DNA from 2 places in the Paenibacillus sp. 05T425 genome. Region 1 is predicted to be linked to the other one. Evidence: predicted binding sites of a transcription regulator. Region 1 holds the regulator's gene; the other holds the start of a gene.
What was found. Region 1 encodes NrdR, which represses ribonucleotide reductase genes. Its sites were predicted from a motif close to AACACNATATATNGTGTT; they were not measured.
Positions count from the first base shown of each region.

Region 2: a site for NrdR is predicted at 1,556-1,573, ahead of AC1DF0_RS08295 (adenosylcobalamin-dependent ribonucleoside-diphosphate reductase). Genes of this name have one in related genera too.

Region 1 is NZ_JBFTLA010000013.1:158,289-161,706, reverse strand. Features, by position in the region: gene AC1DF0_RS25930 (hypothetical protein) at 1-127, opposite strand, end outside; tRNA gene AC1DF0_RS25925 (tRNA-Ala) at 726-801, opposite strand; gene nrdR (transcriptional regulator NrdR) at 845-1,339, opposite strand; gene AC1DF0_RS25915 (small, acid-soluble spore protein, alpha/beta type) at 1,484-1,705, shown strand; gene AC1DF0_RS25910 (lytic transglycosylase domain-containing protein) at 1,795-2,361, opposite strand; gene coaE (dephospho-CoA kinase) at 2,358-2,954, opposite strand; gene AC1DF0_RS25900 (MntP/YtaF family protein) at 2,971-3,418, opposite strand, start outside.
Region 2 is NZ_JBFTLA010000003.1:352,346-355,763, reverse strand. Features, by position in the region: gene AC1DF0_RS08295 (adenosylcobalamin-dependent ribonucleoside-diphosphate reductase) at 1-1,492, opposite strand, end outside; gene AC1DF0_RS08290 (DEAD/DEAH box helicase) at 1,774-3,418, shown strand, end outside.

The DNA.
Region 1 (3,418 bases):
CGTTTGAAGTTATGTCAAAGCTGTCTCCAGTCAACAGCGTACCGACGCTTGCAAAAAAGTCTTCTGTCCGCGCACCATTCGTCCACTTCATTTTCACAATATCGCTACCCGTTCCGTCGGTTGCCACTGTTATCTTCACCGATCCCTTGGTCGGCGATGCGCTGAATTGCCTCTTTTCCTGAGCTGACGGGAGAGTTAGCTAAAGGCTTTTTACCTTATTGGAGCCAAGGGGGATATGACTCGCTCTAGCTCGTCTTTTCATTATGGGATGTCCGAATCTTGATTAAATGGCTCACGAGGCTTAGTCGACGAGGACTTTTAGCGGTAGATTCAGACGCCGTGCTCCTCCGCATTCGCTCCGTCCGCGCGGGCTGAACCTCGGGGTTCGCCCCCTTTTTGGCTCTACCAAACAATAAAAAAACCACTTCGGATGAAGTGGTTGAATTTATTGTTTGGTGGAGCCAAGGGGGATACGACTCGCTTGGCTCGTCTATCCAACATGGGATGTCCGAATCTTGATTGAATGGCTGTCGAGGCTTAGTCGACGAGGACTTTTAGCGGTGGATTCAGACGCCGTGCTCCTGCACTTGATGTAATTGCTTCGAAGCATTATCAACCGCTCCGTCCGCGCGGGCGAACCCCAATCTAGGGGTTCATCTCCCCTTGGCTAACCATCATAATAAACAGAAAACCACGTCCGGTGGACGTGGTTGATTTGTTTATTATGGTGGAGCCAAGGGGGATCGAACCCCTGACCTCTTGCATGCCATGCAAGCGCTCTCCCAGCTGAGCTATGGCCCCAAATGACGACAAAGATGATGATAGCATGATGTCGCCAAAATTGTCAATCTATATCTCTTAAGCTGTTCAGTGGGCTGTTCAAAGGGTGCTTGGACAACAGGTTGTTAAGCTCTTTCATGAACATATCGATGTCCTTGAACTGGCGGTACACGGACGCGAAGCGAACGTACGCCACCTCGTCTACAGGGTAGAGCTGGCTCATGACGATCTCGCCGATATCACGGCTCTCTACCTCGGCCAGTGCCGTCGTGCGGAGCTCCTTCTCGACCTCTGAGACAATAACCTCGAGGCGCTCGACTGGAACGGGACGCTTCTCGCAGGCGCGGATAAGTCCGCGCAATATTTTGTCGCGGCTGAATTCCTCGCGGCTGCCGCCTTTTTTGATGACGATAAGCGGTGTTTCCTCAATCATTTCGAACGTCGTAAAGCGGCGGTTGCACTTCTCGCACTCGCGGCGGCGGCGGATCGATTTGTTCTCGTTAGCCGGACGTGAATCTAACACTTTCGTACCTGCGTAATCGCAATAGGGGCACTTCATTGGATTGTTTCCCTCCATTCATCCTGATGCTTTATTTATCATACCGATATCGACTTTAGCTTAAGTTATTCCCATACCTTACCTGTAATGAACTCTAGAATAACGCACATAATACAGTTACCAACCGCAAGGAGGTGAACATACATGAGCGCAAACAGCAGCAACAGCAACCAATTGCTTGTACCACAAGCCACTGCAGCATTGGACCAACTGAAATATGAGGTGGCACAAGAGCTGGGTATTGCCATTCCGCAAGACGGATATTATGGAAACATGGCAACCCGTGACGCAGGCTCGATCGGTGGTTCCATTACTCGTCGCCTGGTGCAAATCGCCGAGCAATCTCTTGCCGGCCAATACAAATAATGATTCATTAAGTTTGTATGAATAACAGAAGCCTTGGGAAGCTCGTCCATGAAGCGGCGAGCCTCTCAAGGCTCATCTTATGTTCTAAGTTAAAAGTCAGGGTACAATTCCTTGTACTTATTATAATAATAAATGACGCGTTGTACATAGTGGCGGGTCTCGCCGTACGGAATTTGCTTCACCGTATCCAGCTTTCCATCCCACTCTCCCGTATTCAGCCATTCACTGACTCTCGTCGGTCCGGCATTATATGCGGCAATTGCAGCGATGGAGTTCTGATCGAACCTTTGATGCAAGGAGCTTAAATACCATGACCCAAGCTCTATGCTAACATCCGCGCGATGCTTGAGCATGTCCTCCGTCACTTCGGTGAATCCTGCCCTCCGAACAACATCCTTAGCCGTATTCGGCATCATCTGCATTAACCCAACAGCGCCTTTATCCGACTGACTGCTTGTTTTGTAATTGGATTCCGTTCGAATAACGGCAGCTACCAAATGAGGCTCCAATCCGTAGTTCGAGGCGCTTGCACGAATATCGTCCTTATAATACACGGGATACATATACTCGCCAAGCCAGTCCGACTTCAAGAAAAGGATAGCGATAAATCCTAGCAATAATACGAGCACAACTCGTTTGCGCAAAAGTACCTTCATAATATTCCCTGACTGCGCCAAAAATCATCGATCTGGCGTTCCGTTTCTGCTAGCGGACCGCTATTGTCGATCACCCAATCTGCGCGTCTTCGCTTCTCTTCAATATCCATCTGCAGCGATATTCGCCGCTTCGCTTCCGTCTCATCCATCTGATTACGCCCCATTAACCGCGTAAGTTGAATCGTCTCAGGTACATAAACGACCATTATACCTTCATATAATGCTTGCTGATTCGTCTCGTATAGCAACGGGACGTCGGCAACAACAAGTGCCCCCGGATTCTGCTCGGCATATGTATGTATTCTGTGCTGCATGCGCTGTCTAATCGCGGGATGCGTGATCGACTCGAGCTTCGCTAACGACGCCTTGTCCTGGAACACAATTGCGCCAAGCGCGGAACGATCCAAGGAGCCGTCCGCCTGAAGTACAGCTTGTCCGAAAGAAGAGGCGATCGCCTCAAGTGCCGGCTCTCCCGGCTGAACAACCTCTCTTGCTACTTGATCGGCATCGACCAGCAGCGCGCCGCGGTGGGCGAGCAGCTGAGCGATGGTGCTTTTGCCGCTGGCTATACCGCCGGTTAATCCGATTATCATTCCATTCACCTCGAAGTTATAACAGCTTCATAATACCCATGATGATCAATAATATCCCTGGAAGGAAGGACAGCGTCTGCATCCCGCGCCAATTCGAGCATTGGAACCCAAACCGGATTCCCCCAAGGAGAAAAATAGCGCTGAACGCAGCGATAATAAGCGCCGTCATTAGAGCAGGCAAACCTATCATCGCGGCGCCAAGCCCTGCGCCGAAAGCATCAAGCGACAAAGCGACACCGAGCATAACGGCCTCCGAGGCCGAGATCGTACCCGACTTATCGACGTCGGCGACCTGTGGCGTACGCAGGATCTGGATGACGAGGCCGAGCCGTTTAAGCTCCACCATCACTACGAGCGCTGTGTTGGAAGCGAGAATACGCTCCGTTGCAGAAGCGGAAGACGTTTCCACAGCCTTATGCTCGATAGTTGCCGCCACTTCCTCCGCATCGGCTGTAGCGCTCTGA
Region 2 (3,418 bases), on a different contig from region 1:
CAGGGAACTGTTCGGTCATATTGCGCATAAATCCGCTTTGCAGGAAGGGCTCCGTCTCGAAAGCCTGGAACGATCCCTTTTCTCCCGCAATTTCTGCTGATGCCAAATAAGACTCTCTCGCTATAAAACCATACAGCCTATCAAGAAATTGAAGCGATTCTGGACTTCCATAGCGAATTCGCAGCTTAATCATCAATTCTGCAAGCCCCATTGTCCCAAGCCCAATACGACGCTCCAGCTTCTGATTCTTTTCATTTTCCTCAAAATGATATGGAGTCGTATCGATCACATTATCCAGAAAACGAACCGACCATCGCGTCACCTTGGCCAACTCATCCCACGCAACATCATCTTTCTCTTCATCATAAAATCTCGACAAATTGATTGCCGACAGGTTACACACTCCCCATGCAGGAAGCCCTTGTTCCGCGCAAGGATTCGTACTAATAATCGGATTGAAATACCAGCTGTTCGACATTTGGTTGTAATACTCCATGAAGACGATGCCGGGCTCTGCCGACTTCCAAGCCGATTCGATGATTGTCTGCCATATAACGCGCGCGCGAACTGTTTTATAATGAATAACCTTCTTGCCCATTCGGCGCCACGCCTCAAGATTGCCATTCCATAGCTCGTCGTAGCCTTCTTCCTTCGTATCTGGAAAAACAAGCTCCCAATCGAGATCTTCCTTAATCGCATGCATGAACGCATTACTGACGCAGACGGACAGATTGGCATTCGTCACCTGCCCCATTGTCTGCTTGACCGTAATGAACTCCATCACATCAGGATGCCAGTCGTTGATCATTAGCATTAAGGCTCCTCTTCTTGAACCGCCCTGCTCAATCAACCCCGTCGTATAACTGAACAGACCTCCCCAAGAGACTGCCCCGCTGGATGAGCCATTAACGCCTGCGACGATCGAACGGCGCGGACGGAGCGAGGATAGATTCATGCCGACACCGCCGCCGCGGGCCATAATTTCCGTCATTTCCGTGAGCGAGTTCATAATGCCGCCCCTGCTATCCCTCGGCGATGGGATGACATAACAATTGAATAAAGTCAGCTCCTCGCTCGCACCAGCCCCTGCCGCAATCCTACCTCCAGGCACAAGCTTCCAATCGTCTAAAATATATCGAAATCGCTCCTGCCACTCCTTGCGTTTATCTTCTGTCAGCTCCGCCGAAGCCATTGCTTTCGCTAGACGTTCCCACATTTCCTCCGGTGTTCGCTCGATCGTAAGCGACAGCTTCTCGGTTGTCGTATCGACCACATCGCCGCTCCGCAGCCGCACCTTGACGCTGCCTCCGCTGCTTGACAACTCCGTAACCTCTCCGACCTCTTTGGTTGGAAACTTCGTATCATCCTTCGTCAAGACGAGCACCGTATCGCCGACCTTGACTTGACTGGAATCGGCTTGTTTCCATGCGTAACGATCCAAAAATATTTTCTCGCTAAGTCCCTCGAGTCTCGTTCCCTGTTCTGTACTCATCTCCGTCACAGTCTCCTCTCAAGCTCCATTTACTTCGTCTTCCCTACGCTCGAATCCACCTAAATCACAATATATTGTACCATAACCTTATTATACTATACTATATGTTGATCTACAGCCTTGTTTTCCTCGAATTTCCTACACGAACTCCGCTTACATGACATCTATCTCGCTCAAGCTTGTCCGCACTCTTTTTTATGAGCCATCTTATTAATCTTTGTTGAAAGGGCCATACTAATGACAACTTATGCCTAATCCATTGCGAAAGGGAGCTGATCTCCATGTCATTTACGAACCAGCCACAGATTAGTTCAACCGATACGGGAATCTCTTACGTTACGAAAAAGCTCCATCCGCTAGTCGATCTCCAATACGATCGTTCCTGGTTCGACGAGCTTCAGAACCGCATTGCCAAGGGTGGTCCATGGGACGACTGGACACTCTATCAGCTTGCGATGGAAGCCGAACAAGCCCGTCGGATTGAAAGCTTCGAACAACTGCAGTGTTTGCGCAGCCTACCCGAGTTCGAGCCGATGCCTCATCAGATCAGTACCGCGCGCAAAGTGCTGCACGAGATGGGAGGCAGAGCAATTCTCGCTGACGAGGTCGGCCTTGGCAAAACGATCGAAGCTGGCCTCGTGCTCAAAGAATATATGGTTCGCGGGCTTGTGAAGCGCGCGCTCATTCTCGTTCCCGCTTCACTCGTGCTCCAGTGGGTACGGGAGTTGAATCAGAAATTCGGCATTTCTGCTGTTGCCCAGAAACGAGAGCATACCTGGGGTTATGACGTCGTCGTTGCCTCGATCGATACCGCGAAGCGCGACCCGCATCGCGAGCTCGTATTGAACACCGATTATGACCTCATCATTATCGACGAGGCGCACAAGCTCAAGAACAAGAAGACGACCAACTACCAATTCGCGAATCTGCTTCGCAAAAAATATTGTCTGCTGCTGACCGCTACGCCTATTCAAAATGATCTCGATGAGCTATTCAATCTCATCACGCTGCTCAAGCCTGGCCAACTAGGCGGCCAAAGCGACTTCGCAGCCAACTTTGTTGTCGACAAACGTCTTCCGAAAAACGAGGATCAACTGCAAGAAGCGTTGTCCGGCGTCATGATCCGCAATCGGCGCGGCGACGGAGGCATTCATTTTACGAAACGGGTCGTCCGCAACATCCCGCTCTACTTGTCCGAAGACGAGAAAGCGCTGTACGATGCCGTGACCGGCTTCGTTAAGGAGCGCTACGACGAAAGCGGAGGCGATCTGACCAGCATGCTGTCGCTCGTAACTTTGCAGCGTGAAGTATGCAGCAGCCGCGACGCCGTTTTCCTTACGCTTGTTAATTTGTTCAAGAAGACGAGCGAGGATTCGCCGATGCGTCCGAAGATTTGGGAGCTCGTCGAGAAGATCAAGAGCATCAAAGCGAATACGAAAGCAGAGAAGACGCTCGAGCTCGTGAAGGCTATGGATGAGAAGGTCATTATTTTCACCGAGTATCGGGCAACGCAAGAGTATTTGCTGCAGTTCTTCCGTGCGCATAATATGATTGCCGTCCCGTATCGAGGCGGTATGAATCGTGGTAAGAAGGATTGGATGATGGATCTGTTCCGCGGCCGCGCACAGGTGCTGATTGCAACGGAGGCCGGCGGCGAAGGCATCAATCTGCAGTTCTGCCACCATATGATTAACTTCGATCTGCCCTGGAATCCGATGCGCGTCGAGCAGCGAATCGGACGGGTGCACCGTCTTGGTCAGACCGAGGATGTGAAAATATATAACCTGTGTACCCAAGGAACGATTGAAGAGCATATCGTGGGCTTGCTCCATGAGAAGATCAATCTATTCGAGCTCGTGATCGGCGAGCTGGATCATATTCTAGAGCGTTTCGAGAAAGGCGACGGCTCCATCGAGCAACGGCTGG